Regions from separate parts of the Teredinibacter sp. KSP-S5-2 genome, predicted to be linked through region 1. Evidence: predicted binding sites of a transcription regulator. Region 1 holds the regulator's gene; each other region holds the start of a gene.

Region 1 (8,192 bases):
TAATGTCTGGCAGAAACCACTTATACTAAAAATACATCCCGATACGGGCATTGTTGAAGGTGTTGCCAACTTGAAAGCATTGTTGCCAAAATTTCACCTTTACCCTAAGGCAGATGTCCTGAACGGCATTGCTTACGACCTGGACACAGACGCGTTTTGGGTAACGGGCAAATTCTGGCCCAAACGCTATTTGATTCAATTCGACTCTGGAACCACCAAAAACCCTTAAGATACCCTGGCATTTTTTATTAAAACGCCTAAAATGCGCGCAATTCACTCTTTCTGATTTTTACTATGGCTACTGAATTACTTTCTCCTGCGGGAACCCTAAAGAGCATGCGTTACGCCTTCGCCTACGGAGCTAACGCCGTTTACGCTGGACAACCACGCTATAGCCTGCGTGTTCGCAACAACGAATTTAACAAGATAGAAAACCTCGCAGCGGCAATAGAGGAAGCCCATCAGCAGGACAAGCTGTTCTATCTGGCAAGCAACATATCACCACACAACGACAAGGTTAGAAGTTATCTTCGTGACCTTGAACCCGTCATCGAAATGAAACCCGACGCATTAATCATGTCCGATCCAGGTCTGATTATGATGGTGAGAGAAAAGTGGCCAGAGCAACCTGTTCATCTGAGTGTCCAGGCTAATGCAGTGAACTATGCCACGGTAAAATTTTGGGCGAACCAAGGTATAGAAAGGGTTATCCTTTCTCGAGAACTATCGCTCGATGAAATTGAAGAGATTCGTCAACAATGCCCCGATACTGAGTTGGAGGTTTTTGTCCATGGTGCGCTATGTATTGCCTACTCAGGCCGTTGCCTGTTATCAGGCTATATGACGCACCGCGATTCTAATCAGGGCGCTTGCACTAACTCATGCCGCTGGGAATACAACTCGCATGAAGCAAAAGAAAATGATTTTGGTGATCTGATTGCAGTTGATAGCTCACCGGCGCAAAACTGGGATCCGGAAAACGAAGTCCAGCCAGTTTTATTGCAGGAAAGAAATCGCCCTGGTGAATACATGCCGGCATATGAAGATGAGCACGGCACTTACATCATGAACTCAAAAGATTTGAGAGCAGTGCAACACGTGGAACGCTTGGTAAAAATGGGAGTGCAATCCTTAAAGATTGAAGGAAGAACCAAATCTCACTACTACGTTGCACGTACCGCTCAGGTTTACCGACGAGCAATCGATGCCGCAGAAGCGGGTATTCCATTTGATATGAAGCTAATGCGAGAACTTGAGCATCTAGCCAATCGAGGTTATACCGAAGGTTTTTATCGACGGCATGTTCCTAGCGAATACCAGAATTATGACAACGGCGTGTCCAGCAATAAAGCGCAACAATTTGTTGGTGAAGTAATTGATTATGATGAACAAAGCGGTTGGCTATCACTGGAAGTGAAAAACCGTTTCGAAATCGGTGACGACCTGGAACTTATTACCCCTACTGGTAATATGCCTTTTAGTTTAGATACTTTGGAAACACTCAAAGGACAAAAAATTGAAATCGCTCCTGGCTCCGGCCATCAGGTTCGAATTCAGCTCCCTGAGCTTGACCGCTCTATACTCGACTATGCCATGGTCATGCGCCATATATAAAAACTATGCAGAAACCTCTTTCAGAATATAACTCAATCGTTGTTCTTACCGGTGCCGGGGTTTCTGCAGAATCTGGCCTAAAAACATTTCGTGACAACAATGGACTATGGGAAGGACACGACGTCAGTGAAGTGGCGACTCCCGAAGCCTTTGAAATCAACCCCGCATTAGTCCACAGCTTTTACAACGCGCGAAGAAATCAACTTCTCGAAGAAGCCAAACCCAATCTGGCGCATAAATCATTATCAAGATTTGAAGCCGAATTTAACGGCGGATTTACTTTAATCACACAGAACGTCGATAACCTGCATGAGCAAGCCGGAAGCCAAAATGTTATTCATATGCATGGTGAACTGTTACAGGTTCGCTGTATTAACACCGGTATCGTATTTCAATGGACTGAAGACCTAACCACCCAAACTCACTGCCCTTGCTGCAAGATCGCCGGAAGTCTACGACCAAACATCGTCTGGTTCGGTGAAATTCCAATGCACATGCATGAAATAGAAGAAGCATTAAGCCATTGTGATTTATTTGTTTCGATTGGAACCTCGGGCAACGTTTATCCCGCTGCAGGCTTTGTTCAATTGGCGAATGCCATGGGTGCAACCACGCTGGAATTAAACCTCGAACCCAGCCTTACTCAAAGCGCATTTGCATTTGCTCACTACGGTCCTGCGACAGAAATCGTACCCAGCTACTTTTCTATTTAATCTACCTCCTATTTTCTACTGATCCTCGATCTGAATTTCGCAACCGTTGATTTCCATCAAGGGCAAATGGATGCAATTCTCTAGACTTTCACGCATGCAGACACAAAACTCAAAATCAAACGTTACCGAATTAAAGCCCGTAGGCTCCCGCAACATTAACGGGGCTGACGAGGGCCTTTTGACTCGAATTAGCAGTTACCTGAAAGATAAGCGGGCGCTAGTTAATGTCTGCTTGAACACCAAACGCTTGGAAAGTGTTTCTAAAGAAGAGCACTCAGCCATCGCTTTGGTGGTTAAGGAACTGGAGATATGGTCCAGATTGCTGGGCAAGCGCGATGTCGATGTCTTGCAAATCAGACATCCCTTCCTGTATCTGGCTCCAAGCGACCTGACCGAGTTTCGCCACATCCTGGCTTCCAGATTCCACCTGTCAGAGTCTGATGCGCGCCAGCATCGTGCGGTTTCCAAGATCGAAGACTTGTCCGAAGATGGATTAGCTCTGCTCAAAGGTCTTGGTTTTAACCAATTCCAAATATGCGCAACACAACGCGGAAACGACCTCGAAGACTGCATTGCAGCAATAGAGCTCATCCGCAAATACGACTTCCCCTGTGTCGGAATCCAAATTACTGACGCAGATTGTCTAGGAGAAATGCGAGAACTTATCACCGGCATAACTGCAAAATGCCATCCTGATTTTATTTTCCTCGGTAGTCAGACCGGATTACTGGACTTGACAGACTGCTGGAAACCGGAAATCTATCAGTACAAAGCTGACCAACCTAGGAATACAGCAGTGCTCTACGATCAGGATATTTCTGTACAAAACAACTGTTTAAGTATTGGCCCGGAAGGAACCAGTTACTTAAATGATGAGTTGTTACAGAACTATTGCGACCATGAACGTTACTCAAATGCAATTCAAGCGGACAAGCTTCCAGTCAATTCGGGTATAAAAGGTCGACTTTCTAAAGCAAACCGTTAAAAAATAAAGGAAAACAGCAAGTTGCTATGCTTGACCTTTATTTTTTGCTCAAATTCGCTTATTCTTCGCCGCGCAAAACATTTGTTTTATCGTCTGTTTATTTAGGCGTCTATACTAAAACAAATGACATGTTCGTCTCTTTGTCGAGACCTCTAGTAGGCTTGCAAAAGCTTTTGGGATTAATTTACCTATGGCGACAAATGTTTTGAGCGCTCACCGATGTCACAGTAACCCCCAAGTAAATTGTGCAGACTGCCGTCTTGCCTCGATTTGCTTACCAATCAGTTTAGAAATAGAAGATATAAACAAGCTGGATGATATTATTCAGCGTGGCCGACCAGTACAAAAAGGCGACCACATATATCATGCAGGCAACGAATTCAAATCCGTTTACGCATTGCGCTCAGGTGCAGTGAAGACCATAAAGGTTACTCAAGACGGGCAGGAACAAGTCACCGGCTTTTATCTCCCAGGCGAACTCATCGGTATGGATGGTTTAGCCACAAACAATCACAGTAATTCAGCCATTGCTCTGGAAACTTCCGCGGTATGTGAAATTCCATTCACCCGTCTAGAAGAATTAAGCACGCGCTTACCTAATCTACAAAGACGTTTTTTCCAGTTAATGAGTAAAGAGATTACCCACGATCAGCAACTTATTACTCTATTAAGCAAAAATAGTGCAGATGAACGTGTGGCTTCCCTGCTCCTTAGCATCTCGACTCGAAATAGTAATCGAGGCTTATCTGCTAACGAGTTCTACTTGCCTATGTCACGCTCAGATATTGGGAACTACCTTGGACTAACCATTGAAACCGTTAGTCGGGTATTAAGCCGTCTCCACAAACAGGGAATGATTGAGCTAGACAAGAAACACGTTGTTATCAAAGATATGGATGAACTAAAGAGTACGGCCTCGATCCCGTCCATATAAGATAAAATCTACGAAATATTAAAGTGGCCACCGTGTGTGAAGCGATGGCCAGTTTTCCGGTAAAAAACAAACTCAGCCTTTAGTAGTAGCCGCTTCTCTCCTATTTCCAATGCTCCCAGTCCATTTTATTATTCACCCTACCTTTCTTTAATAACAGAATTGACGCTTAAGGCAACATTTTTATAGCTTTTTGACTATTTTATAAACTCTTTCAGCAACCTGATGTAAAAAATTTTATTCAGAATAAAATAATATAAAAACAATCCACGTAATTCCGTTTAACCTATTAAAAATGAGAATTACTATACTTTTCAATAAGTTAAGCTGGGATGCATACATTACGCATTAATGCGAAAAAAGCGCCTTTTAAAACTTACAGTCACCCATATCATCTTTTAAATTTCAAATAAGAATAAGCAACAAGGAACTGTGTCACAATTTTCTTGACAATTATTTTGGTGCGACTTTTAATTAATACAGAGGTCGTACTTTTTGTAAACAATATTAAACACGGCAGGGTGGCTGCTATGAAATATCTAGCTTTCATATTATCAATTCTTGGCTTGTTAGTTGGGTCTTCAGCGGCGTTTGGATGCGACGAAAAGTGCAAAAAAGAAGAAGCCCAGGCAACACATAATGTAAATTTTCCAGGTTACCTGTCCTGGAATTTCTGCGAAGACACTCGTACACAGTTCATGGCTTCAGCCATACCGAGCCTTGAAAAATACCGAGATGGCGAAATTGACACTCGTTACAAAGGTCCGCTAAAAAATATCAAAAGCTTCGTCAATCAACGCAAAGACTGGTTAGCAGAATGCGATGAGTATATGAAGCTTACCGGTAAGGGCCGCATCTTTGATGACAGTAAAACCACCGGACAAATTTTCGCCGCGATGGATTCCGTCACCAAGGAGCTGGATGCCTTGATTGCTGGGGCGACATATTCAAATGAATATGGCGATGATTCTGCGGCTCAGGTCAGAAGTCGATTTGATAGTTTGCTCAAACTGGTGGACGATCACAAAACACTTATGCACCTTAAAGGGAAATATGTTTCACGATAATATTCTGTAACTCATGTCTCTCACAAAAAAAACGACAGTTCACACTGTCGTTTTTTTTGTTTTCAATTTCAACACGATTCAATTGCAGTATTCGGAAGTAAAAACTATAAGTGGTTACTATTGAGTGGAACTTGCGGGAATATGTAGCCCTCTGCCCTGTGATTAGCTAAAGAACAAACCTTAATAGTTAAATGTAAACTCGACGAACAGCACTACTCACCTGTTTATTTTTTATGTGTTTCTGTTCTTTTGAAGCCAACCCTTAAGATCATATCAATCACAATCGATTTATAGCTGATCCTGCATATAAGATAACTTGCCGTATTCTCGACTAAAATAATCCAAAAATTAGCATTCCAGCTCTTTTCTTTGAGCTTTTTGTGCAGCATCCATGATCGCTTTTAAACCTGCTCGAATTAGTCGAACCTGTTCAACAGCAGAAGAATCTTCAGGAAAATGGCTAGGTATAACACCTTCGGGTTGTGAGGGACTTCCCTCAACAGCAAGGCGAAAGCCAGAATTATGATAAGCAGATGCGGATGCTAGATCCACATTCCAAGCGTCAAAGTCCATCTTAGCCTCTCCATCGAGTTACTCTGATTTGATCGGGTGACAGCACCGAAATTACTGGGCGCACTTTACTCTTGAGCATAGTGAATTTCTAGTAGAAAATGGAAAAAAACAACCGTATTACATCACCAAAGATAGTGTTTATTCTCATCAATAGCCACTTCAACAGCAAATAATTATTAATTTAGCCTTTCACCATTTCCAAAAAACGAACATCTTATTTATAAGAAAAACCTGATAAATAAAATCACTCATTTCTTATTTTTAATTTCTATGCAAAAGAATAGACAACTGTTTGATTGAAGATGATATTTCTTGCTCCGTCAAAGCGCCAAAACCAAATCGAATATGGTTACTTTTCTCACCCTCTTTGCCAAAAAGAGTTTCCGTATGAAAATCACTATGTTTGAGTTTTTCTATATTGCGTTCGTCTATCAAGTTTTCGATGTTTACCCATATTGCCATTCCTCCCGCTGGCACAGAAAACGAAACATCTTCTCCAAATACCCGTAGAAATTCCTGGATAGAAAAATCTCTTCGAGACTGATACAGCTTTCGAGTTTTGCGAATATGCTTTTTGACTTCTCCTGAATCCATTAACTCGGCCAGAGCCAGCTCAGTGACTGAATTTCCCTGCCGATCGATTAACAAAATCTCCTGTGCTGCACGATCTATAAAATGTTGGTCCGCCACCATATACCCCAAACGCAACCCAGGTGCAAAGACCTTCGATAACGATCCGATATGAATAACATTTTCAGATTCAGGAAGACTCGCTAATGGGGGAATGGGTCGACTTTCATAATGAAATTCATGATCGTAATCGTCTTCAACGATAGAGAACCTGTGCGATCGAGACAGCGATAATAACTTCAAACGCCGCTCCATCGACATACACACGGTTGTCGGGTATTGATGGTGAGGGGTAGTATATAAGCCAGCGACTTGGTGCTCTGCCAAAATACGCTGCAAATCTTCAATATCCAACCCATGCTCATCAATTCTGCAACGCACGACCTCAAAGCCACAAGATTCAAAGGACGCCTGCGCTGGCGGATAACTTAACTCTTCCAGAACAATTACCCCTTTCTTCGGGTCCAGTACTCTGGAAGCAATAAATATCCCCATTTGGCTGCCGCGAACAGTACATATTTGTTCAAGTTCGACATGAACAAAACGTTCCATTTTGAGCATTCTTTGAATTGCCAACCGCAACTCTTTCGTTCCCCGTGGGTCGCCATAACCTAAACTTCTTTGCCGCACAGATTGAATTAACGCTCGGCGATAAGCTCGCGACAGTACCTCATAGGGAATCAATCTCACATCGGGAATACCATCATTTGCACCAAACACGGCTTCCACACCGGACAACACATCTTGATAGAGCTCAGAAAGTAATCCCCCAGCGCTTCGTGTTTCTCGCGCAATATCCAAAAGCCTGAGGTTTTCAATAGAGATCTCTTGCTCAGGAAGAACATCCGAAACAAACGTTCCCCTTCTTGCCTGAGAAACAAGCCAGCCTTGTGCCTCTAACTCCTCGTAGGCGGACTGCACGGTTTTTCGATTTATCCCAAGCTGTTGAGCCATCGAACGAGACCCGGGAATCATCATTCCCGGTGTCAACCGACCTTTTTGAATATCTGCAGTTAACCGATTAACCAGCTTGGCATGTATGGACTCACCATCACAGTCCTTCAGCCACAGTTTAGTTTGCCAAGGTCTAAGCATCTCCCCTCCTCTGGACCAGAATACATTTAAAAACTGGATGTTATTAGTGGTCCAGCAAATCGATAGTCTGCCGCTTCTTGTTAAGAAACACAACCACTCGCGGAGTCCCCCATGAAAACAGCCTCTCTGGCAAAAGAGCAACTGATGCAGCAAGCTCAAAACAGTATGAACCTCACCCAAGACCTGGAGCTGAGTGATAATCAAAAGCTCGCATTAACCTGTCGTATCCTTTTTGATAAAGGCCACGACGCTGGTTTGGCCGGGCAAATTACCTGCCGCGCAGACACTCCCCAAACGTTTATCACCCAACGCTTTGGTTTAGGTTTTGATGAAATCACAGCAGAAAACCTGTTAACCGTGGACCAAGACTTGAAACCGCTTGATGGGCAATGCATGGCCAATCCAGCAAATCGCTTTCATACCTGGATTTACAACGAACACCCGGATGTGAATTGCATCATCCACACCCACCCCACTCATGTCGCGGCGCTTTCGATGCTGCGTGTGCCACTAACGATTGCCCAGATGGACACTTGCGCTTTATTTCAGGATTGCGCCTTTTTAAATGAATGGCCTGGCGTTCC
Region 2 (8,192 bases), 1.4 Mb from region 1:
TTGTGCCCGGATTAAACTGGCAACCACATCAGATCGAACAACTAAAGGAGCTGGAAACGCAAGGCTATCAACTTGCAGGACATGGCTGGCAACACCATTGTAAAGAGATAAAAACCATTAAACACCGTTTACATTCGGTTTTCATTTCCCGTAATGTAGCAGAACACCTATCCCTCACAACGGAACAACTTCATCAACTGATTTTACGTAATTACAACTGGTTTATTGACTCCGGATTTAATGCACCCGAGCTTTATGTTCCGCCAGCCTGGGCAATGGGCAATCTCCCTAAAACTACGCTCAAAGATTTACCCTTCAAATACTACGAAACAACCAACGGCATCTATCATGTAACATCGAACAACTTTAAACGCCTACCACTCGCAGGCTTTGAAGCAGACAATACTTGGCGAAAAATTGCATTAAACCTCTGGAACCAAATTAATCAGGCAGCAGCATCCCAAACAAGCCCGTTACGTATAGCACTTCACCCCTACGATTTAGATTTAAAGCTTCACACGCAGTTGAAAACACTGGTGAGTCAAGTATCCGAAGCCCGCTCCTTAGCGCAGGTATTTTCAACCTAAACTGGCAAGCTGATCTATTCGCAATACACGGTTAGCTTTTTCTTTTCTCCATAAGCTTTTGGTGATGAAATGAATCCTTGCGCAGTAATTTACTGCCACACTTTGGACACCGATTTTCCTGACAAGGCTGGCCGGCAGTGTGCTTGGACGTGTACCCGCATTTAGGGCAGACACATTCACCGACCGGCCCCAGATTTCGACACGAATTTGCATTCACTCTATCGACTCCTCATCGTGTAGTTGATCAAATGCACGCAAGGCATCGGCAGCAAGCATAAGAGAAGGGCCGCCTCCCATATACACACCAACTCCAAGTACTTCTGCAATCTCTTCTCGCGTTGCCCCCAAATCGTTTAAGTTTTTCACATGAAAGGCAATACAGCCATCACAGTGTTTTGCCACACCAATAGCCAGAGCAATATATTCCTTTATCTTTTCTGACAATGCTCCGTCTTTCAATGCGGCTTTGGATTGCGCATAAAAGGCGTTAATGGTATCCGGCTGAATTTTCTGTAACTCGCGGGTATATTCCCGAATGGAGCTTCTTACAACTTCGTAGTTTTTATGCATAGCCATCTCTCTTAAAATACATCTGACATATTTGTTATGGGCTAGGTACTATCACTGTGATAAATATCCGAAATCATATAAACCACTATGCCTTGCGGAAAAGTTGCCAGACATTAATCAATGTAAAACCTATAAATGCAACGAGAGTCCACCCAGGGATGCTTACACCAAATAATGTCCAGACAACATCGGCGCAATCCCCATCGCCTTGGAAAAGCACTTTGATCGCCTCCCATAGCGGCATGGTTTCTAAAATAAAACTTAGCCCGGGCCCGCACGCTGGCACCAACTCTTCAGGCAGGTTTTGCAACCATATGTGTCGAGCGGAAACGCAACCACCCCCAATTGCCGCTATTGCACCTAGCCCGGCATAGACTTTAATACCACCTGCACCGGGATGATGAATAAAAGCCACTAAGGCGATAATACCGATGGCAATGACAAATGCTCTTTGTGTAACACATAATGGGCAAGGCGTTAATCCCAACGTTTTCTGAAAATAAAAAACAGTGATAAGAACAGCAATCACACACGCACTAAAAACAATCAGGTTAGTCACACGAATAGACGGCCGAAGGCGTGAACCTTGTTCAGAGTAAACCATATCAACATCTCAATAGTGACAGCGAAAACCGGATTTCATAGTGATGGATTGATAGTCCTCAACCTCATTCTCCTCACACTTATGAGAAGTGTGTTTTTCATTACAAGGGTTATTCTCAGTTTCCAACTGTTGTTTAAAATACGCAGCGATAATATCCTTCGGGCTCCCTTCTTTCGCGCCAACAACAACGTTTATGCCCCACTGATCAAAAAAGCTTAATGCTCGATTGCCAATACCACTTGCGATAACCAATTGTGTTCCATTGTCATTTAACCAACTGGGTATGCTCCCAGGCGTGTGTATCGGTGCCTGTAAATATCGGACATGTAAAATTGTTTGATTCTCTTCGTCCACTTCAGCGAAGGCAAATTGCTCACAATGACCAAAGTGCTGACAAAGTTTTTGATTAATTGTAGGTATAGCTATAAGCATAACGTTTCCTTTTACCAACGTCTTACCCATTATTCACAGGGGTTGGAATATCGATTGATTTACAAAACAACCATGCAATAGCAAAAAGAGCGCCAAAATAAAAACAGGAAAGAACAGAAAGTAAAACCGTCCAAAAACCTGAGACAGCGAAAGATAGGCTAGAAGTAGAAGTTATCGAGTCGAACCCGAATCGTGCAATTTACCCGATTGACATAACGATGCTAGAGCTAGCTACGCCCATCTTTTTCAGGCAATTCAATGGAAAATGATTTAATTTTTCGATACAGAGTACTCACGTCTATACCGAGTTCCTGCGCACTCTTTTGGCGGTTGCCCTGATTACGTTGTAATGCTTCACTAATAAACAGCTTTTCAAGTTCCGCAAGACTCATCGGTTGATTAGATTCAGCACCATGTGCGACATTCGGTCGCAGTTCGGGCGGCAAGTGATTTAAATGGATAATTTTGCCACGACATAAAACAAATGCCTGCTCAATGATGTTTTCCAGTTCACGGACGTTGCCGGGGTATTCGTACTCCATTAACCGCGACAACACCTCATTCGACACACCGGCAATATCCTTTCCCTGTAGGTGATTAAATTTGCTCAGTAAGGATTCAATAAGCAAGGGAATATCTTCGCGCCGCTGTTTTAAGCCTGGTAGCAGCAAATGCACAACGCGAATTCGATAATACAGGTCTTCACGGAACTGCCCATCGGCCACTTCCTTTTGCAGCGCCTTATTGGTTGCAGTAATCACACGAACATCAATAGGTAAACTTTTTGTTCCCCCCAAGGGTTCGATTTCCCGCTCTTGTAAGACGCGCAATAACCGCACTTGCATCGCAGGCGAAATATCCCCAATCTCATCGAGAAAAATAGTTCCCCCCTCAGCCAAAGCAAAACGACCGGGTTTATCCCGCTTGGCATCAGTAAAGGCACCGGCTTTATGACCAAATAATTCGCTTTCCAATAATGTATCGGGTAACGCTGCACAGTTCACCGCCACAAAAGGTTTATTCTTACGGGGCGAAAGGTTGTGAATAGCACGCGCAAACAGCTCTTTACCCGTACCACTCGCACCCTCAATCAAGACGGTACTATTGCTTTCTGCCACCAAAGGAATAAGCTCAAATAGGCGAGTCATGGCAGCGCTACGACCGATAATATCTTCAAAGGTATAGCTCGCGTGTAGCTCCTTGCGTAGCTGCTCAACCACCGTGAGATCCTGAAAAGTTTCCACACCACCGACAACTTCGCCTTCACTGTTTTTCAACAAGGCAGTTGATATACGAATCGGAATCCGTTCTCCCTGCTTATTCACGATATAAGCCACAGCATTAAGCACGGGCGTGCGATTGGACATTGTCCGCCGTAAAGCGCAGTCCCTTTCGCAGATATTGGCTCGAAACACATCGCAGCATCGACTACCAATCGCCTCCTGTCTGCGAATCCCTGTTATCTTCTCCGCTGCACTATTAAATGCCGTAATTCTCCAGGATCGATCGACGGTAAACACGCCTTCATTTACCGAATCCAGAATCGCGGTTTCTCGCTGGCGAGCAATTGATAGTTGATCAGTCAAAAGAGTGTGTTCCTAAGCGTTTTTGGTGCATGGCAAAATGCCCGATTTAAAAAACCATTTTATTGCAGTTTGCCCGATTGAAATTGATGAATAACAAATCTTTTCATGACTCCACCCCGTTTTTGACCGCGCATTGGTTGCAGGAAATCAATGGCATATATAGTGCATATTCGGGATAAACGTTTTGGGAGTGCCTAAACCATGAAACTTGCAATTCCCCACTGGCAAAACCAGATATCCCCGGTTTTTGATGTTGCTGATACGCTGTTACTGGTCGACATGATCCAAGGGTCCGTCACCACACTCAACAACATTACTATCCAGAACGACGACCCACACACACTTGCCGAATCCATTGCCAATATTGGTGTTAATGTTTTGATATGCGGTGCAATTTCGAGACCATTTGAATCTGCGTTAGTACAGAAAGGGATTGATGTTATTGCCCAAACACGAGGGCAAATCGATGAAGTACTCGATGCGTTTTTAGCAAACCAGTTAGGACAAGGAAAATACCTGATGCCAGGCTGTTCACGTAAACAGAAAGTGTGTCAATCTTATCACCACGCAATCAACAGATCCCACAGCGGTCGTGGAAGACGCAGAAAATGCGTCAACAGAAACCAGGAATTAAGATAAACCAAAATTTACCCGATGTTACCTAATTCCAAACCATTTACCTGAGAACTAATTTTGTCAGAATTAAAAATCACCATATTGATAGACAATACTGTCAACCACGCCGGTCTGCTTGCTGAACACGGCCTGTCAATTTGGATAGCAACCCGCGAACAAAACATTCTGTTTGATACCGGCCAGGGCTTGGCGCTAAAACATAATTCAAAACAGTTGAAAATAGATTTAAGCTCGACAGATGCCCTGGTGCTGAGCCACGGCCACTACGATCATACTGGTGGTGTGGATGAAGTTTTACAACTGAGCGAAAATGCATCGGTTTTTATACACCCGGAAGCACTCAAAGAAAAATATTCGCTCAGATCAAACAACCCGGCTCATTATCGGGGTATGGCAACGCCGATTAAAAACCTTCTGCATAATACACCCAACATATATTGGACCGAAAAACCCACACCGATCGCAAAAAATGTTTGGTGCACCGGTTCGATTCCACGCATCAATGATTTTGAAAAAAATACCAAAACTTTTTTTTATGATAAAGATGGAAAATCACCGGATCAAATTATGGATGACCAGGCGCTTTATATAGAAAGCGGACTGGGGACAATTGTATTACTTGGCTGTGCCCACGCTGGAGTGATTAATACCCTAGAGTACATTCAATACCTTACCCATAACAAACCGATTTTTGGCGTATTCGGCGGTATGCATCTGGCCAATGCCAGCACTGAACAGCTCGAGTCAACAATAAAAGCCCTTCGCAAACTCAATATTCAACAACTTGGCCCAACACACTGTACTGGTTTTGCAGCGATGAAAAGCCTGGCAGAAGCCTTTCCCGATCAGTACCAAACTATACACGTAGGTTCGGTTATCCATATATAGAAAACCAAATTGACACAAATTAGTATGCAGCAAGCAACCCATCCCATAGCGAAAATGAAAAACCACCACAGTCATAAAAAATGCTTTGCCTGTGGTAAAGATAACGCCGCGTCGCTCGGGTTACATTTTTATTCTAACGATAATGGAGGCGTAACAGGTGAGACAAAATCCTACCCTTTTCTCCAGGGTTACCCTGACATTCTACACGGCGGTATCGTGGCCACCATGCTGGATTCGGCAATGACCCATTGTTTATTTCACCATGACATTACAGCGTTAACGGCCGATTTACATGTGCGCTACCTTTTACCCGTGCCCTGTCAACAAAAACTGAATTTAACCGCCTGGATAACACGATTCAAACCACCGCTCTACTGTTTAAGGTCGGAACTACATGTGGGAGAAAAGTTGATGGCCTATGCCGATGCTAAATTTATGAGGAAAGAATTGTAGTAGGTAACAACCATACGACTTGGACCTAAGCTTGACATGTAGCTGAAATATTTGACCGCAGATATCCCCCACCCACACATATGTGACGCCACTGAAACAAAGATAAAAACTGGCGCGAGCACCCCATATAGGCTTTACCGCGACATAAGCCGTTAGTATGAGCCTCTTCAATCGATATTTGTGCTAAACATATATAGGCGGCATATAAACTGCGCCAATATGCTTGCCTTAAAGGACAAGCATATTAGAAAAAAGAATAATATTTTTGAGTATCTACATGAAACTGACAGTTATACAACGAATCAGCATAGGTTTTTTATTTTTAATTAGCTTTTTGGTTGTAATTGGCTACACCGGCATCACCAGTGTGAACGGCATAAACGATAACCTTCAGCAGGTGACCACAAGGGCCATTCCGATAAGCGAAGACTCCGCTCAACTCTCCGCGCAGTTTGCAGCGGTTAACCTCGCCATGTATCAGCATTACAACAGCATAAAATATGATCAACTGGAAGAATCCGAAAAAGTATTCAACCAAATTAACAGCCAATACCGTCCCCTTTTAGAGCGCTTAAAAAGTGAACTTAGTACGATTGAGACCGCCAGTGACCAAATAGCGATTGTACAAACCCTACAGGAGAAGGTGCCCGAAGTATTCAGCAATATTGAATCCACCATGCGCGTATACCGCATGTCTTTCGATGGCTCAAATCTATTGGCAACGCTGGATGAAAAAGTAGACAAACTGGAAGAGCAGAGCCAGGACATTCTCAATCAGGTAAGGAGCGTCCCTGTCGCTTCCCCCAGTAATAAACAATATATTGATGACGTGGCTTTTCATATTTCCCAAGGTATAGGCCTGATCAAACTGATCAGTGCCTCCAAAGACAATGTTTCCTTTAGAAAATATGTTGCTCAATATACTGAATGGATGATTGCTTATCTGGACAAAGCCTACGAATTGCAAAGAATTGCGGAGAATGCCAGCCCAAGGGTTCGTTCAGCCATCTACCAACAAAATGATCTAATCAGTGAAATTATCCACCTCGTTGCAAGCCTGGAAGGCTACGGCAATACCAAGGAAACCTACCTGGGTACCAAAGATACGTTATTTAAAAACATGGTGGAGAACGAACAGGCACTCGCAGAAATAAGAAAAGACCTGCACAAAGTCAACGAATTTGCTTCCAGTTACTCCAAAAGTGTCGCCAACAACGCTCAGGATTCCGTATCCTCCAACAAGCTCACAATTATTTCGATTAGCGCCGTCGCGATAGTTATTGGGGTTTTGGTGGGTTTATTACTCACGTCCAGCATACGAACCGGTCTGTACAGAATGATGAATGCCCTGCAACGCATGGCGACAGGTGATTTAACTGAGAAGCTCCGCCAGGCATCCGATGATGAATTTGGCAAGTTACAGAAATCCGCATCCACTTTGAGTCAGTATCTTCGAGATATGATTCATGCAATCCAGGACCAATCCCACGCGATTCTTGAATCGATCGAAGATACGCAAAATATCACTCAATCGACTAAATCAGCCATTACCGGACAGAAAAACGAAATTGATATGGTGGCAACGGCGATGCAGGAAATGACTGCAACGATTAGGGAAGTATCGAGTATTGCCCAGGAAACCTTTGGCGAAGTACTACAAGCCCACGACTACGCCACTAATGGTGAGAAAAATATTGAAGATAACAAAAGCCTGACCCTAGCTCTGAAAAGTGATATGGACATTGCTGCAAAAGTGATTGAGCAATTGGACAGTGATGTCAGAAAAATTGAAGAAATACTGCTGGTCATTGACGCTATTGCGCAACAGACGAATCTACTTGCGCTCAACGCTGCAATTGAGGCCGCACGAGCAGGTGAGCATGGTCGAGGTTTCTCTGTAGTGGCTGACGAAGTACGAACCCTGGCCAGTCGAACTCAGGAATCCACGGAAGAAATCAAACACAATATCGAAACCCTACTGCAAAGCTCAGAGCGAGCAGTTTCTTCAATCAACCAATCACAAATCAAAACCGATCAGTCGGTTGAAAAAGCGCAATCAATCAGCGAGCAAATTCGAAATATCGTTACCATCATGGCCAGAATTAAAGACATGAACATGCAGATTGCCACAGCCTCTGAACAACAAAGTACGGTAACAGAGGAAGTCACCAAAAACATCACCCGCATTTCCGAATTAGCGGAAAACACTGAACAAGGTGCACAAAAAAACGAAGAGAATATGATAGAACTATTAGACTCGTCCAAGACTCTTGAAAAAATAGTCGAAAAGTTCAAAACAAATTAATTTACGAGATAACAATGAAAACCAATATTTTTGCTTTTATTCTTCTTATTTCGTGCGCGCTCAACTCCTGGTCATCAACAACTGTTTCTGTCTACACCTGGCGAGATCAGGAAGGTGCTCTATGGGATATC
Region 3 (8,192 bases), 850 kb from region 1:
GGTGAGGCGTGTTTTCGCAAAAAGAATTATAGCTGCGCGCAATCGAATGCGGAATCCGCTTTAGCATTTATGCCCGGCTATACTCCTGCCATACAGTTGCGGGAAAACGCGATATCAGCATTAGAAAAAGTAAAACGGGATTGGTCAATTGAATAAACGTAATAAGGACGAGTTATGAAAACAAAATTACAACTACTATCTGTCGCTTTTCTGTCTTTCTTTTTGCTAACAGGGTTTGGCATTAAAGACTTAAAAGATAATATCAAACCTAAAACCGACAAATGTCAGAACTCGGATAACAAAAAAGACTGCGAGTCACGTAAACAGCTTCAATCTGCAGCAAAAGTGGCTGCCATTGGTATTGCAGCCAAGATGATTTACGACATGGCCATTGACTACAAAAGCGAAACCACCAGCGAAGAGAAAGCAGTAATCAACGCCTATAAGAAGCAAAACAAACGTGTCCCAAGAGACAATACCGTGGTTTCTTATGAGTCCAGTTTAACCCCAGGGCAAGTCGTAAAAGTTGGTAAAAAAGTCGCGGTTGTTTCTGACTTGAAGGTAATTCGGGGTAGAGATAAAAAAGAGGTACTGATTCAAGAACGGATAGAAATCTTCGACAATGAAGACCCCAAGCGTTCAATCAAAACTCTGCTAAAAACCGTTAACAAGGAAACCAAGAAAGGCGGCGCTTTCAAGAACTCATTTGCCTTTGTACTTCCCCAAGGTATGCCTCAAGGCGTCTACCCCATCAAAACCAACCTGGTTATTGACGGAAAGAAATCAACCATAGAGAAGAATGAAATGCAGCTCGTTCTCCACATTATGGAGAACGGTGACTATAGAATCGCGCAAGCAAACAGCCAACAACACTTAGCAAGCTTAAACTAGCTTACCCAGAGAGCATAAACCAACCTCCCCCGGTTTATGCTCATCGCGCCTTTGCCTATTTCCAAAACTGAAAGAGCTTGCCTATCACGCTTCTGTCGTGTGTGGTGCTGGCTCCGCATCGAATAAAATGTGGGGTATACAGTTTATCTTCCGACATGATGTGCTTGGTTAGCCAGTTTTTTAGAAAGTGCAGCAATTCAAAGCCTAGCTTTTTGTTGTCTTTGATCACCTTCTGGTGCATTTCCAGCACTTGATCAATTAATTGTTCATGATGCTCTTTATGTGTTTCAAAATCGGGATAATTCAAGATACGCATCAAACTTTCTTCCACAGCAAAATGTATGCGCGTGTATTCAATTAACCGATTCAAAATCGGTAGTGCCACGTCGTTGCCTCGCCGCTCATGAATTGCAGCATGAAGCTGGTTCAACAGATCCACCAACACCTTATGTTGATCGTCAATTTCTTCAATACCAACGGACAACTCATCAGACCACTCAACTAACAGATCGCCTTTTACTTCTGTTGCGTTTGTATTCATTTTGCCTACCTCAAAGTCTATTGATCAAACTCTATACGGTAAGCAAAAAGACTCTTTGACGGGCGTCAAATTCGGTATGCATGGCACAGGTAGAACAAATTTACGACATCAAAAATGTACGAAATTTGCAAGCAGCAGATAGAAAACGAACTCAATACCAAAATTATTCCTGCTGAATATTTTTGATTAACTGAGCGGCAACGTTTTCATTCTTTAATATACCTGTGTGATCGGCCTTATAACCGATAACTCGTCTAGCCTGTTCCTGAGCCTTAGGCTGTAGCATGCTTTCAATGGTCACCACACCATCATTGCTCTCAAATACCAAAGTGCTTTGTGGTTGATAACCAAACATTAGATAGTGAGGTAAATGCGATGGGTAAGGTTGGTCAAATAACTCAGTTAAAAACTGACTGTTTGTGGCCATATCTTTCCATACTGGAAAAACAAAGGGAGAACGACTTGCGCCCTTAGTCGCATCCGCATTGCCACCCCAAGGTGTTGAGATACTGGTAAAAGAATGCACCTTGTTGCAGTTATCATAGACATTACAGCGGTTAATATAATCTCGCACCACTAACCCTCCCATGCTGTGGGCAATAACATCAATCTTGGGAATACCATAACGTTTTTGCAACTGCGTTACTTGCGTAAACAACTCCCGGCCATTAATGGCTATCGACTCCCCTGATGGGTAAAAGTAAAACCATATCTGGGCATGTTCGTTCTGTAGTTTTTCAGCAAAATAATTAAACGTCAGTGGGGAATCATTAATCCCATGCACAAACAGAATTACGGGTTTATTGGTGTCTACTTCAGAGGTTGAATAAATCCCCCGCATACCTTGATGAACAAAATGGACAGGCTTCCACATCCCCAGCTTTATTACTTCGGCATTAAAGATTGAATGGTGTGGCGACGCTTCGTATACAAATTGTTTGACTGATAGCTGCGCAAAAGGATTATGAGATTGATTGACTCGTGCGTATTTCTGATCGACTTGATAATTAGGCTTTTCCCTATGAAGCTGCAATACTGAGGTCAGAGGTTCATCCGTCTCAATCGACTGATCAACGCGAACCAGAGCATGGGGTTCATTCAATTGAAACACCATATCCCGGTTTTCATCACAAAAGCCGTGAACCCAACTCGGCACGGAATGACTGCGAAATACTGTGTTTTGCACTTGCTCCAGGTACACTGGCGTGGTCACAACATGATTTAACTCATAGCTGTAAAACGTTAAGCCGAGAGGTGAATCACAAGTGTCAGGGTTTGCAACTTCAACTTGAAGCTCCAGACCAAAGTCGATAATTTCGTTAATCACACCATTTTTTATAAACTTAGGCGTGCAAGATATAAGAAAGACCGTAATACAACTCAGTCCGAATAGCGCTGCCTTCTTAGGCAAAGAATTTCCCATCGTCATAAGTTTCCTGAGAACCAGTAGGTATCTAGGGAGTATATCCAAGTTCTCAGGAAGATGAATATACCCGGCTCGCATTATTCAAGAAAAGCGTACTGTGTGTTCACTACCGCTTTCATTTCCTTAAGAATATTGGTTAAGCCCATGTATCCCCGATCATAACTTAACTGCTCTTCCCTGAATGCCTTCATAAACCTCGAATATTTTTTGCCTTCATTTAAGGTATGACTTGGATGACTGACCATATTGGTAAAATCAAATGAAGAATGAACATACGGCTCAATAAACCATTCACACACTTCCGCCATCATTGGTTCTAGGTATTGATTAAACGTTGCAACATCCAGGTCGACCGCCAACATATTGATCTTTTTTAACCCATCCAGAAGCACCTGAGCATTCTTATTCAGGTGATACTCTTTAAATGAATGAAAGAGTTGCTTGAGTAAGCCCCGATATTCTTGATCAAAACTACGGACAAAACCAAAGTCCAAAATACCTAAACGACCATCCGCCATAAACAGAAAATTACCCGCATGAAAATCCGCGTTAATTTTTCCATGCACAAAACAAGTTTCATGAAAATAATCAAACAATAATTGACCAAAGTGATTTCTATCGGACTGACTTGGATTGGTTGCCAACCATTCTTTCAGATGTTTTCCATGAACAAATTCCGTTGTTAATACTCTCTGTCCACTGTATTCGGAATAGATTTGAGGAATACAATATTTTTCAGCACTCAGCTTTTTCTTAAACCACTCCGTCTGCTTAGCTTCCAGCGTATAATCCACCTCTTCATACAAGCGTGTTTCCACCTCCTTGAGCAAATGATCTAACACCTCTTTTTTGGGGACATAGCTGGTGGTGGTAGCCAGAGTTTTTAGCAATCCCTTCAATAATGAAATATCACTGGCAATTGCAGTAGCAACACCGGGATACTGAACTTTCACTGCCACAGGCACATATTCATCGTTAATAACAACAGTAGCCTTGTGCACCTGACCAATACTAGCCGCAGCAAAAGCATCCGCTTCAAATGTGTGAAATAAATGACTAGCGGAATGACCAAACTCCTGAACAAAAACTTTTCGAATATGCGCTCGGTTAAGGGCAGGCACTTCATAACAGGCTTTAGCCAATTCAGACCTTACTCCTTCAGGCAAAAACTCGGCTTCGGTACTCAGAATTTGAGATATTTTTAATGCCGTCCCCCGCAACTGGCTCAGCACGGAAAAAACAAGTCGCCCCAGGTCTTTTTCATGAGAAAGTTTCAACGCCTCGCGCCGTTCAGGCGCACTTAAGGCCACGCGGCTGACATAACTCAGGTGCTTAACACCGGTTTTTGCTGCACCGACACCCGCAATCATTCCCCGAGCAAATCTACGCTCAGGTAACGTGCTTTTATCGCTTACTTTTCCCATGTATTCTCCGCCTCCATTGAATTCATCTTGTCGGCAAAACCGCGAAACATATGCCCACCATTTTGGATAAATTGAAATAGATGACGCTTAACAAAAAAGCCAACAAAATCCATCAACTGATTAGCAATACCACTTTGTAGAATATTTACTCCAAGGTTTAATGACATATCCACCATTTGTGTCGTATTACTGAACTCTTCTGAGTCATCTTTAATCCAGTACAGTAAAACCCCAATTAGAAATTCATTCATCAACCCAACCAATGCTCCACGAAATGGAAAGGCTGGAATCTCCTGATCAAACTCTGCTTCATCCAGAAATCGATTGATAATTGGCGCGAACTCCTGCCGAATGGGTGCAACTTCCTGCCACATAAACGACTGAGAAGTAAGAATATACTTGGCAGAGGATGCCACAAACTCCCGATCCGGGAGCAGTTGCTGCAGATAGATGTCGACTAATAGTTGGAGCTTCTCCCTCAGGCTATACTCATCAATCTCTTCTTCCCAGAGCTCCGCCAGGGTGTCATCAGCTTTAAGCTTGTAGTACCCCAGAATCAGCTTTTCTTTGCTCGGGAAATACTTGTAGATAGTCGCATCCCCTATTCCCGCCTTACGGGCAATTCCTTTCATCGTTGCCTTATCAATTCCTTTCTCAACGAACATGTCTATAGCCGTATCGACAATGAGCCGGCGGGTTTTCTCTTTTTGCTCTCTTGATACTTTCATCAGCCACCTCCTTAATTTATATACATACTATCCTTTAGGTGCGATTTTTTCAAACATTAATAGATAGCCAGTATCGTTTAACAAGAAAAAAATGATAAATTTCACCATTAGGACGACCTTGTTTCATGCTTATAGCCCTGCTTCTTAGGAGGGCCGTTAAACAGCCAGTGAAATAGATACGGCTGCTAACAAAGAGACTTGCGATGGGTCAAAGTATGCTCAGGGCTAGCCCCATGATTACCTGGGCTCGGGTATAATTGCCGCCGACGCGTACATGACTAAAACCAACCATATTATCTTTGAGTATTCTGCAGTTGATTCTACGCAACTTGCCCCCATACTAAGGTTGACGTTTGGTTCTATTACTGTACATTAGCGACCGAATTTTTTAGCTCCAATCACACACCTAATATAGGGGATTCTAATACCATGACCATCAAACTAGGTATTAATGGTTTTGGCCGAATTGGCCGTTTTGTTTTCCGTGCTTCTTGTGAGCGTGATGACATTGAAGTTGTTGGCATCAACGACTTGATCGACGTTGAATACATGGCTTACATGTTAAAGTACGACTCTACTCATGGTCGTTTCAACGGTACCGTTGAAGTGGATGGTAATAGCTTAATTGTTAACGGCAAAAAAGTACGTGTAACTGCTGAACGTAACCCAGCTGACCTAGCATGGGGTGACATTGGTGTAGACGTAGTTGCTGAAGCAACTGGTATTTTCCTAACTGACGAAACTGCACGTAAGCACATTGAAGCTGGTGCGAAAAAAGTTGTTCTTACTGGTCCATCAAAAGACGCAACTCCAATGTTCGTTATGGGCGTTAACCACGAATCTTATGCTGGTCAGGAGATCGTTTCTAACGCTTCTTGTACTACAAACTGCTTGGCTCCAGTTGCTAAAGTATTGAACGACAAGTGGGGCATCGAATCTGGTCTAATGACTACTGTTCACGCTACTACAGCAACTCAAAAAACTGTAGACGGTCCTTCTGCTAAAGACTGGCGTGGTGGTCGTGGTGCTTCTCAGAACATCATCCCATCTTCAACTGGTGCTGCTAAAGCTGTAGGTGTTGTACTTCCAGAACTAAATGGCAAACTAACTGGTATGGCTTTCCGTGTACCAACTGCTAACGTTTCTGTTGTTGACCTAACTGTTAACCTTAAAGAAGCTGCAACATACGAAGAAATTAAAGCTGCTATGAAAGCCGCTTCTGAAGGCGAGCTTAAAGGCATCCTAGGTTACACAGAAGACGCTGTAGTTTCTCAAGACTTTATCGGTGAAACTCAAACTTCTGTATTCGATGCAGACGCTGGTGTAGCGCTTACTGATAAATTCGTTAAAGTTGTATCTTGGTACGACAACGAAATCGGTTACTCCAATAAAGTATTGGACCTTGCTGTACATATTAGCAAGTAAGCTTCTAGCTCCGATAAAAAAACCCAGCATATGCTGGGTTTTTTTATGCCTGCATAAAATGCTATTGCATACTTGTCGTACCAAAATCAAACTCAATATTTCCAGTAGAAAATTCAAAGACTCTCCCATCATCTAAAGAAATATTTAAAGTTAAATTCAATGGACTTGTCTCTGGAAATTCAATAGGAACTATACGCATTCCCAGAGAAATTGTATTTTCATTGGCCACAAACTCTATTATATTCTCACCAAGATTAGGGTATTTATTTGTAATAACTGAAATCAACTTTAAAAACCCCAGCCAACTCATTTCCAGCAAGGAACTGAGCCGAATAATCAGTATTACTTGTAATAGAAAACCCTGTCACAACCTGATTGCTGTATGGTAAAACCGATGAACAGGCATAAGCCTTTGGGAACAGAGAAAACTCTAACTTTGACTCAATTTTACTATTTTGCGTGATAACAACCTCCTTATTTCCATTAAGCTCAATAACCAATAGCTTTGGATCAAACGCTACATCCCCATCTCTCCAGAGAGTATTTTCAGCATGAACATCCGCTTTCAGTGAAGTAACAACATACTGCGGATAGTAGTCTCCTTCTACACACGAATCCATGCTATCACTTTTACACCCAACCAAGACAAGAACAACGTATCCAATTGAAGCAAATTTTACTATTGAGTTCATCCACAAATCCTTCCTATGAATATAATAATACGTAACTGATTCTAACAAACATCAATATTCAACACGAATTATTATTCTAAAGCTTCGACCAACCAAGCTACTCCAGTTTCATACATCATGATTTAATGTACAGCCTACCTTGTCGTATCTATATAGTTCAGAAAAAACTAACCAAAATAGATATAGCTATAGTTTCTTTGAAGATCGAGAAGAAATTAAACAGGAAAAATAATCAAATGTACTAACAATTTAACTTTAGGAAAAAGTATTAAGCTTGATAGCGCCCTCTCTAAAGAAGGCGCTTATAGAAATTAGCAACTATCAGCACCAACAGATGTTGTACCAAGAATTGCTTTAAAGTTATTAAAAGAATTAATCCGACTCTGAACCTGAGATGGGTTACCACCATTGCATTCCAACGCACCATTAATTGAACGAATGGTACAACCGAACCCATTATTGCCCACGATACATTGATGCGCAGGCATCGTGCCGGGTCCATTTTGCGTCATCCAATACCAAAGCGCGGTTTTCCATGCAACAGCGGGATCTTGTGCGACCAAGTCAGGGTTACCCCATAAATCAATTCCCAACGCTTGACCCGCTGAACAGTAGTTGTAGTTCCAACTTAACTGAATAGGCCCACGGCCATGATACTGCTTACCGGATGCGCACACACCACAAGGTGTGCTGGTTCCAGAACAGTATGTACCACCGGCAATTTCGTTAATGTAAACCAAGTTTCCTGTTTCGTGGGCAAAGTTAGCCATCGCAGCAGCCGCTTCACGCCTTCTCATGGCTATATCGCCGGTGCCAGCGAACTCAGGATAAAAAGCTGCCGCCTCAACTAAACCTTGATAGGTATAGAACGGATTCCGATTCGGGAACATCTGATCAAACTGCGCTGAACTCACTACATCGGAAAACCCACCCGTGGTACCGCCAGAACTTGAAGAAGAACTGCTGGAACTGGAAGAGCTACTGGATGATGACGAGCCACTTGAACTACCACACTGTGCTGCTGAAATATCGGTCCAGGCGTATTGGTAGGCCCAACCAACGCCA
Region 4 (8,192 bases), 1.4 Mb from region 1:
TAGCCAGGACAGCTGTACGTTTTCGCATCTAATAATCTGACTGCATTAGTTATCATATACAGCCACATTACGGAAAAATTCCTATGCGACTATTTAGCAAAATATCCCTTATTTGCACTGTAACAGTAGCTCTATTTGCTTGTGGCGGTGGCGGCTCGTCTAGCAATTCCGGATCAACAAGCTCCTCCTCGGGGGGAGCAATCCCCAACAACCCTCCTCAGATTACGCTACAACATAGTCAGGAAGTTTTTGAAGCCGAACAAGTTCAAATAACTGGTACAGCGACAGATAGAGATGGAGTGATTACTGATATCAATTGGCAGCAAACAGCAGGACCTCAGATTGATACTACGTCATTCAACGATATTTCGATTATATTCCAAGCACCTGAAGTGACGGATAACACATCTATAGAATTCACTGTTGTGGCTACTGATAATGACGGTTCGACTGCCACAGAAACGGTTTCAATACTGATTAAGGCTCACCCAGAAATACATTTCGTATTCCCAACCAAGCGATCAGCATTCGAGAGCAAAAATTTGGAAGCAACGGGTTACTTACGCCACGCACCTACTGGAACAACAGTAGCAGTATCTGGTGGACTCGGTTCAGTAGAGGCAACGGTGAATGAAGCTGGTTTTTGGCGAGCGAGCAACGTGGTATTACCATCAGAAAGTAACAAGGCAGCCAACATAGTGGCAACAGCGACTTTACCTTCCGGGAGCCAAATAAGCACGACAGTAAGCATACATACACAACCGTTATCTTCCAGTTCATCAAAACTGTTTTGGGATTCAATTAGAAAACAATTCAGTTTTTATGACTTCGTACAAGAAAAACATTATGCGATTTCTGCTGAAACGGGCGAAAAGAAGATTATGACAGCTAGCCCAGAATTCGCTGGTGGGCTTTGGGCGTACGACGCTTTTAATAACCGCATAATATCCATTGGCGGGGAGATAAAAAGCTATGAAATCGCTACTCAAACCACCAGTACAATTATCACCAACTATATAGGTGACACGCTCAACATTCAAAGGCCAGGCTCGAACTATGATGACCTGCAATCGACTGTTATCGACGATACAGGTAATTTTGCATTTGTCAGCTCAAGAAAAGCATCAACAAACAATAATCAAATTCATAAAGTTAACCTGACAACAGGCGAATGGTCTTTAATATCATCCGACGAAAAAGGGACAGGAGCAAGTCTGACGAGTATTAGCAATATCGTTTACGATGCTACCAATATGAAACTCTATACTCTTACTGGTACAAGTGATGTAAACCTTCATCTAGTGGTTATAGACATCAACACCGGAGATCGAACTCATCTTGATAATTTGTCTTCCCCTTACTGGAATGATTATTCTTCAGCAGTTACAGGGGGACTACACTACAACCCAATCGACGAAAAAGCTTATTGGATTGACAGAAACGGTATTCTCTCCGTATTTAATACCTTTACCGGTGAAAGTAAAGCGGTTAGCGTCATATCACCAAATTATGGGCTCCTGGATTTGGGCAATATGTATTCACTTTCATATTTCGATAAACCGTCGCAATCGCTTTTCATTCTTGGTAATAACGCTGCAAGCATTCATAAAATAAATATAACAACGCTTGAGACTAGCGTCATTGAAAACCCAAACATGCCTAAACTGCATCCACTAAATACCCTCTATTACGACGAACTAAACGATGCGATCTTCCACAATACAACTCAAACATTTTTAAATGCCCAACGCATAACGACATTGAATCGTCTGGATTTACGAGAGGATACCGAAACAACCTACAGACAATCTGTCGACGCGATGTTAGGGATATGGAATACGAACATAATTTACTCTTTGTCCTTCAGCCGAACACACATCGGTATACAAAATATAGAATCCAGACAGTACCTACCCCTAATTGAAGAAAGCAGCAACCCAGACATTTTAACGAATCAGCGACTTCTAAGTAGCTGTATTAACGAACAAAACCTTTATATGGTACTCAATAACGGCCCATTACTAGTACATGCAGACATGGAGACAAAGGAAGTGAATCTCATAATGGATTCCGTCTCCCTTCCAGGAGGGCCGTTAACAATGGAAATTATTGGCTGCAACAAAAAAAATGACCAGTTGGCAATTGTGGCTCAAGTCAATGAAGAGCATGAATTATTTTTTGTTGACGGTAAAACAGGCTCGGTAACTAGTGTGCTGAATTTAAGCAGAACAATACCTGAGAGCTACCGAGACAGTGCGACTTATAAACTGAACACGTTCAAGACCACCATAAACGACGACTTTACAAACATCTACTTATCGACGTATTCAAATCCAAGTAGAAAACTGGATTTCATCAAAATTAATGTAACCACTAAAACGGCTGAGATATTACCCAAGCCGGGAACAGGTTATTTATATCAAGTGGACTACTTTTATAGCAAATTATATATTGATGAAAATTTAAATCGATTACTTATGGCCGGCTATGAAAACACGCTCGCGGTAGATATAAAAACAGGCCAACGCGCAATAGTTCTTCATTAACACTTATGTTTTAATCATGTAAACAAATGAGCCACCTGTTTAGAAGGTGGCTCAACCCAACTGATAGATCATTTAATAATAGTTCAACTCCGTCGTTTTCCCCCAAAACACGCGATAGGAAAATGCGGTGTAAATTAATATCATCGGCACCACGATCAAAGCACCAATCAATACGAACTGTAACGATTCTGGTGCCGCAACCGCTTCAAAAACCGTCATTTCTCCCGGTACAACATAGGGGTAGAAGCTATAAGCGAGCCCCTGAAAACACAGGAAGAAGATAGTCAGTGCAGCCACAAAGGGGATCCAGCAACCAAAGTCATTTGCCAGAGGAATTTTTCGCAGAAAACGGTCAGCCAATATAAACATAGCAAAGCAGGTGAGTGGTATAGGAAACAGCAAAAATGCTTCCGGCAGACTAAACCAGCGCAGCCAAACGTAATCACTGGTGAGCGGGTTAATCAAGCACACAGCAAAAATACCCAACGCAGCCAACCAACCGGCACGGCGCGTGGTGCCGGCAATTTTCTTCTGCATACCCCCTTCGGTTTTCATCACTAACCAAGCTCCACCAATATACGCGTATGCAGCAGTCACACATAAACTACTTAATACAGCAAAGGCATAAGCGGCAGTACTGTTTTCAAAACCCAACACATAGCGGCCCAACATATATCCCTGGGCAACGGATGCCATGATTGAACCCAGTTTAAATAATTTGTCCCATGTTGTTTTGTGAGAAACCCGGGCTTTGGCTCGAAAATCAAATGACACTCCACGTAAAATCAAACCGCAAAGCATAAACAACACCGGAATATAAAGTTGGTGCAGAATAATGTTGTGTGCAGCAGGAAAAGCTATCAGCAATATTCCCACCGCCAACACCAACCAGGTTTCATTAGCATCCCAGAAAGGGCCAATAGAGGAAATATAGGTATCCCGCTCTTTTTCTTTTTCGGCCTTGAGTGGTAACAATATTCCCACCCCCAAGTCGTATCCATCCAAAATAGCGTAAGCCAAAACCGCTACGCCCAATAGAAGCAAAAAGATAATTGCCAAAACATCGTGATCAAACATTATCGGTTTACCTCTTGCGTGACTAATTCAGGAACCACAGGCGCTTCAACATCCGCGGATTCGTATTCCTCTACGTTGATGGCCTTTTTCGCCATACCAAAAAGTGTATGCACATAGGCGGTTAACAAGCCTGCATATATAACGGCGTAAACAATTAACGAGAATAAAACATTGCCTGGAGGCAGACTGGTCACAGCTTCCTGTGTGGTGAGCACACCTTGTACAAGGTATGGCTGCCTGCCAATTTCCGTTACATACCAACCTGCCAACGTGGCCAGCCAACCGGAAAAGGTCATCCATACTAACGCCTTCATTAACCAACCGGGTTGCGACTTTTTACGCAGAATAAAATAGGTACTTAGCCAGGCTACGGCCCACATCAACATGCCAACTGCCACCATTAAACGAAAACCAAAAAACAGAGGTTTAACGGGCGGATGTTCACCTTCAAATTCATTCAGCCCCTTAATTTCTCCGTTAAAATCATGGGTCAATATAAGGCTAGCCAAGCCGGGAACACCAACAGCAAAATCATTGGTTTTTTCTTCTTCATTCGGCCAAGCGAACAATAATAAGGGGGCAGACTTTTCCGTATGCCATACACCTTCGATGGCGGCAATTTTTTGCGGTTGATGCTCTAAAGAATTCAAACCATGCATATCTCCGACTAAAACCTGTAACGGAATCATGACTGCTGCCGCCACAACCGCGGTTTTAAGCGCTTTAGAAGGCCCGTGTTTGGTATCCCCTTTCAGTATTCGGTATGCCGAAATGCCGGCGACTAAAAAGGCAGCAGTTAAACCCGAGGATAGAAGCACGTGGGTTAACCGATATGGCATTGAAGGATTAAAAATAATTTGCCACCAGTCCGTTGGAAATGCCACGCCATCGCGCAGTTCAAAACCTACCGGAGTGTGCATCCAGGAATTTAAAGCAATTATCCAAAATGCCGAGAGAGTTGTGCCGACAGCCACAACCAGTGTTGCAGTGGTATGAAGCCAGGGCGGAACGCGTTTTATACCAAATAGCATAATGCCCAAAAAGGTGGCTTCTAAAAAGAATGCGGTAAGCACTTCGTAACCGAGAAGGGGCCCGGCAATATTTCCAACCCGAGCCATAAAGCCTGGCCAGTTGGTGCCAAACTGAAACGACATGGTGATGCCGCTGACCACACCCAGAGCGAAGGTTAATGCAAAGATTTTTACCCAAAATCGATAGGCACGCATCCACACTGGCGCATGGGAAATTTGATAGCGTAATTTAAAATAAAAAAGAAACCAGCCTAAGGCGATGGTAATGGTGGGGAACAAAATATGAAAACTGATATTAAGCGCAAACTGTATGCGAGAATACATCAACGTACTTTCTACAGACGCACTGACCACTTGGCCAGCTAAAGCCAATTCATCGAGCATAATTACCTCACTAAGTCATACCGGTCTCCTCTCGTTATTGTTATTTTGAAGAGAGTGATGTGATGTTCGGGCTTTCACCCTAATTGTTTAAGATTCTGTCTTTCATATCCAAGACCTTGCCAACACCTGCCCCCAACTTCATTAATGTCATTAGGTTTTCCTGACTCATGTTTTGCAGGTCGTGACTCCACTTGGTAAATACTTCAAGCATATCGTGCAGCTCGCGCATTTTTCCCTGAGCATACTCTTCAGCTTCATTACCCGGGCTATCCATCATTAAATCGCGAAGCACAGAAAGCGTGGGATCCACCTCGCGCTTTCTGCGTTCTTCCAATACTTTAGTGGCCATATCCCATAAAGAGCCATCGGCAATGTAATATTCCTTACGCTCGCCGGGTAAGTGGACGGGCTTAACCAAGCGCCAGGACTGGAGTTCTTTCACCCCCATGCTCACGTTACCCCGTGATATACTCAGCGCCGACCCGAGGTCTTCGGCATTCAGGGGCTGCTCATTCACCACCAGCAATGCGAATATCTGGCCTACTGTGCGATTCACGCCCCAACGGCTACCCATCTCGCCGAAGTGCATAACGAAGGACTGTACCATTGGTGTCATTTGCATAGAGTTTGATCCATATCAAATTTTCAGTAATTTCTGAAAGTTTAATCTATTATTCTTCTGGTGAAAAGCCCCAATTTGACGGAAGTACCTTTTCGGCTTTTTGACTTGGATAAGGGCTACAGATAGGGTAAAGCAAAAAAGCATTCCATTGCTTTCTGCTGCATCAGGAAGCCAGCTCTTCCGCGACTATCACCGCTTCTTGCTTTCGCTGTTTTCTTCTTCCAATTAACAGGCCTACCGCAGCCAGGAAACAGCTCAGGAAAATAGTGCTGACGATTAAGATATCGCGCCACTGCCTGCCGGTAATGCCATTGAGGAAGTTCCATTTATGTAAAACGGAAAACGACCAGGATTCCATTCGGTCCACGTTTCGTGACTGATCCACCAGGACACCAGTCACAGGGTCAACAAATACCCGAGTACCGAACTCATCCCCATACTGCACCATCCACACAGGTAAGCGCTTGTTGCGAAAATCATACTCAGGGCCAAAACGGGTCACTATCTGCACATGCTCAATTTGTTCACTGGTGTATCCGGTGTAACCGTTTGCCAGCCATTGCACTTGCTCTTTATCGGACGTAGCAACGGGATTCCCCGAATAAAAATCCAAATACCGGGAACCACTTTCCGACGGCCGCCCCTGGTACTTTTCTACACGACTGACTTGCCCTTTATCCTGATTGGCATAACTTAATCGCAATAACGTCTGGCTCTCCGCTCCAGGCACTAACGAAATACTATTCAGCGGTTGATTCGCATATTCGGAAAAATAATTTTCGTTCGGGAATGAACCAAAACGTTTTAGTTCCGCTAAATGGCTCAAGCGTATACCGCTAACATTGTCTGCATATTCGGCTTTGAGTAGATGATAAAAACCACTTGCCGACCAACCCAATAAAGGTAGCCAGAGCACATAGGCAATAATCCGATGCCAGCGACGTTTTGTGTCTTTTATTTTTCGATGGGGAATGGCAAGAATCAAGGCCATACCCATGACACACATGGCGATTAATGACAACATAAATAGCCCGACAAGCAGGACGCGACCAAAGCCCCACACATCTAACCAACTCCACGTATGCAATGCACGAAACACCGTTTGGATTTTAGTTTTTACTCCATTGGTTAACCCGGCAAGCGCGTTGGTTTCGGTATACACAAACGCAACCAGATTCCCCTGCTCAGGAAAAGATACCCGATAAACCGGTAACAAACGATTTACCGGCGGATACTCATTGGAAAACTCCGTAATAAACTGAATTTCACCAATATCCGTTTGCGGGTGCCCAGTGTAATAACTGGCCAACCATGCCGCATGCTGTACATCGAAATTTTTCGGCATGACATTGCCATCAAATGAAAAATAATTACGCGCAGCATACTTACTTTGTGTTGCCTGAATCACTGCGCCGTTTTCACTGGCCAGCACTTTAACCACCACCGATTTTGGAAAGGTTGCCAATGCATCCTGTAGCGGTTGTTTTATATTCGTGGCTTGTTCCACAGAAAGCCCAAACTTTGGTGGATAAAACTTTACCGCTTTAGGCCCGGTCCAGGTCATAAGTGGATGCAAGGCACCGGAAAGCGCCCAAATAAACAAGCAAGCACCAGCAAACCATTTAAGTTTGTTATGCCATTGCATTGAGGGTTTGGCTAATTTTTTCATTGCTCTACTCTCACATTAAAAGGCGGCTTTCAAACTTAAATACGCCGTTCTCGGTAAACCCGGACGATAATCAATATCAGAGCTTGTTACCTGGTTCTGAGTGTAAGTAGAGTACAACTCATCACTCAGATTCATCACACGCAGCTGCAGGCTGATAGCATCCGTCATTTTGTATTGCGCACGCAGGTTATACAGCGTATGCCCTTCATACGTGTTTTGATTGGTTTCGTCGGTGAAATAGTCACCCATATATTCGGTTTCCAATTCAAAACTGAGTGCGTCCAGCGGCGAATAATTAATGCTAAAGCTCCCCATCTGTCTGGGCGCTTTACCAATCTGGTTCCCGGCAAAATCCCGTGTTTCAACCACAGGGGGAATGCACGCAGGCGGATAGCAGGCATAAATATATTGATATTCCTTGTACTCCTGCTCGCGATAGGTCCAGGCAAAGTTAAAACCCAATTGTTCGGTGACTTGCCCGATGAGTGCAACCTCAACACCTTTATGTTTAGTCTCACCGGCGTTGGTCATTTTTCGGGTGCGATCTTCAACATAACTGACAATCGCATCTTGTTTATCCATTTCGTAATAGGCGATTTCATAATTCAGTTTTTCACTGATCACACCGCGTAAACCCAGCTCATAACTGTCCGCTGTCGTGGGTTTTAGTTTATCCGAATCCTGACTGCTGCCAGGGCGAAACAACGAACCCACACCCGGTGAGACAAAGGCATGGCGATAATTGACATAGCCCATATGATTTTTCGAAAACTGATAAATCAAACTCCATTTCGGGCTGAACTCGTTGTACGTAATGGTTTGCGATTCTGGTCGTTGATAGGAACGTTGTATTTCCGTATCCA

The links. The regulator FNR, encoded in region 1, switches genes on or off when oxygen is low (the NO sensors DNR and NnrR bind a similar motif). The targets are predictions, from matches to a motif close to TTGATNNNNATCAA.
Region 2: P5V12_RS05705 (NifB/NifX family molybdenum-iron cluster-binding protein) is a predicted target of FNR. The motif match lies at 3,863-3,876, and genes of this name have one in related genera.
Region 3: P5V12_RS08075 (bacteriohemerythrin) is a predicted target of FNR. The motif match lies at 1,488-1,501, and genes of this name have one in related genera.
Region 4: P5V12_RS16905 (GbsR/MarR family transcriptional regulator) is a predicted target of FNR. The motif match lies at 5,666-5,679, and genes of this name have one in related genera.

The regions. Positions count from the first base shown of each region.
Region 1 covers NZ_CP120416.1:2,607,373-2,615,564, forward strand. Annotated here, with positions in the region: gene P5V12_RS11345 (glutaminyl-peptide cyclotransferase) at 1-229, shown strand, start outside; gene yegQ (tRNA 5-hydroxyuridine modification protein YegQ) at 295-1,614, shown strand; gene cobB (Sir2 family NAD+-dependent deacetylase) at 1,620-2,327, shown strand; gene P5V12_RS11360 (hypothetical protein) at 2,398-3,312, shown strand; gene fnr (fumarate/nitrate reduction transcriptional regulator Fnr) at 3,503-4,246, shown strand; gene P5V12_RS11370 (hypothetical protein) at 4,774-5,310, shown strand; gene P5V12_RS11375 (hypothetical protein) at 5,659-5,883, opposite strand; gene P5V12_RS11380 (PLP-dependent aminotransferase family protein) at 6,145-7,608, opposite strand; gene P5V12_RS11385 (aldolase) at 7,720-8,192, shown strand, end outside.
Region 2 covers NZ_CP120416.1:1,206,098-1,214,289, reverse strand. Annotated here, with positions in the region: gene P5V12_RS05735 (DUF2334 domain-containing protein) at 1-587, shown strand, start outside; gene P5V12_RS05730 (hypothetical protein) at 579-800, opposite strand; gene P5V12_RS05725 (carboxymuconolactone decarboxylase family protein) at 801-1,157, opposite strand; gene P5V12_RS05720 (disulfide bond formation protein B) at 1,243-1,761, opposite strand; gene P5V12_RS05715 (NifB/NifX family molybdenum-iron cluster-binding protein) at 1,771-2,193, opposite strand; gene P5V12_RS05710 (sigma-54 interaction domain-containing protein) at 2,421-3,779, opposite strand; gene P5V12_RS05705 (NifB/NifX family molybdenum-iron cluster-binding protein) at 3,981-4,418, shown strand; gene P5V12_RS05700 (MBL fold metallo-hydrolase) at 4,473-5,303, shown strand; gene P5V12_RS05695 (PaaI family thioesterase) at 5,313-5,756, shown strand; gene P5V12_RS05690 (methyl-accepting chemotaxis protein) at 6,034-8,061, shown strand; gene P5V12_RS05685 (extracellular solute-binding protein) at 8,076-8,192, shown strand, end outside.
Region 3 covers NZ_CP120416.1:1,761,218-1,769,409, reverse strand. Annotated here, with positions in the region: gene P5V12_RS08085 (serine/threonine-protein kinase) at 1-156, shown strand, start outside; gene P5V12_RS08080 (hypothetical protein) at 175-891, shown strand; gene P5V12_RS08075 (bacteriohemerythrin) at 947-1,432, opposite strand; gene P5V12_RS08070 (alpha/beta hydrolase) at 1,596-2,759, opposite strand; gene P5V12_RS08065 (AarF/ABC1/UbiB kinase family protein) at 2,936-4,282, opposite strand; gene P5V12_RS08060 (TetR/AcrR family transcriptional regulator) at 4,270-5,010, opposite strand; gene gap (type I glyceraldehyde-3-phosphate dehydrogenase) at 5,440-6,435, shown strand; gene P5V12_RS08050 (hypothetical protein) at 6,497-6,721, opposite strand; gene P5V12_RS08045 (hypothetical protein) at 6,699-7,127, opposite strand; gene P5V12_RS08040 (glycoside hydrolase family 19 protein) at 7,439-8,192, opposite strand, start outside.
Region 4 covers NZ_CP120416.1:3,982,244-3,990,435, forward strand. Annotated here, with positions in the region: gene P5V12_RS16890 (PKD domain-containing protein) at 84-2,546, shown strand; gene cydB (cytochrome d ubiquinol oxidase subunit II) at 2,619-3,623, opposite strand; gene P5V12_RS16900 (cytochrome ubiquinol oxidase subunit I) at 3,623-5,038, opposite strand; gene P5V12_RS16905 (GbsR/MarR family transcriptional regulator) at 5,118-5,660, opposite strand; gene P5V12_RS16910 (PepSY domain-containing protein) at 5,824-7,329, opposite strand; gene P5V12_RS16915 (TonB-dependent receptor) at 7,345-8,192, opposite strand, start outside.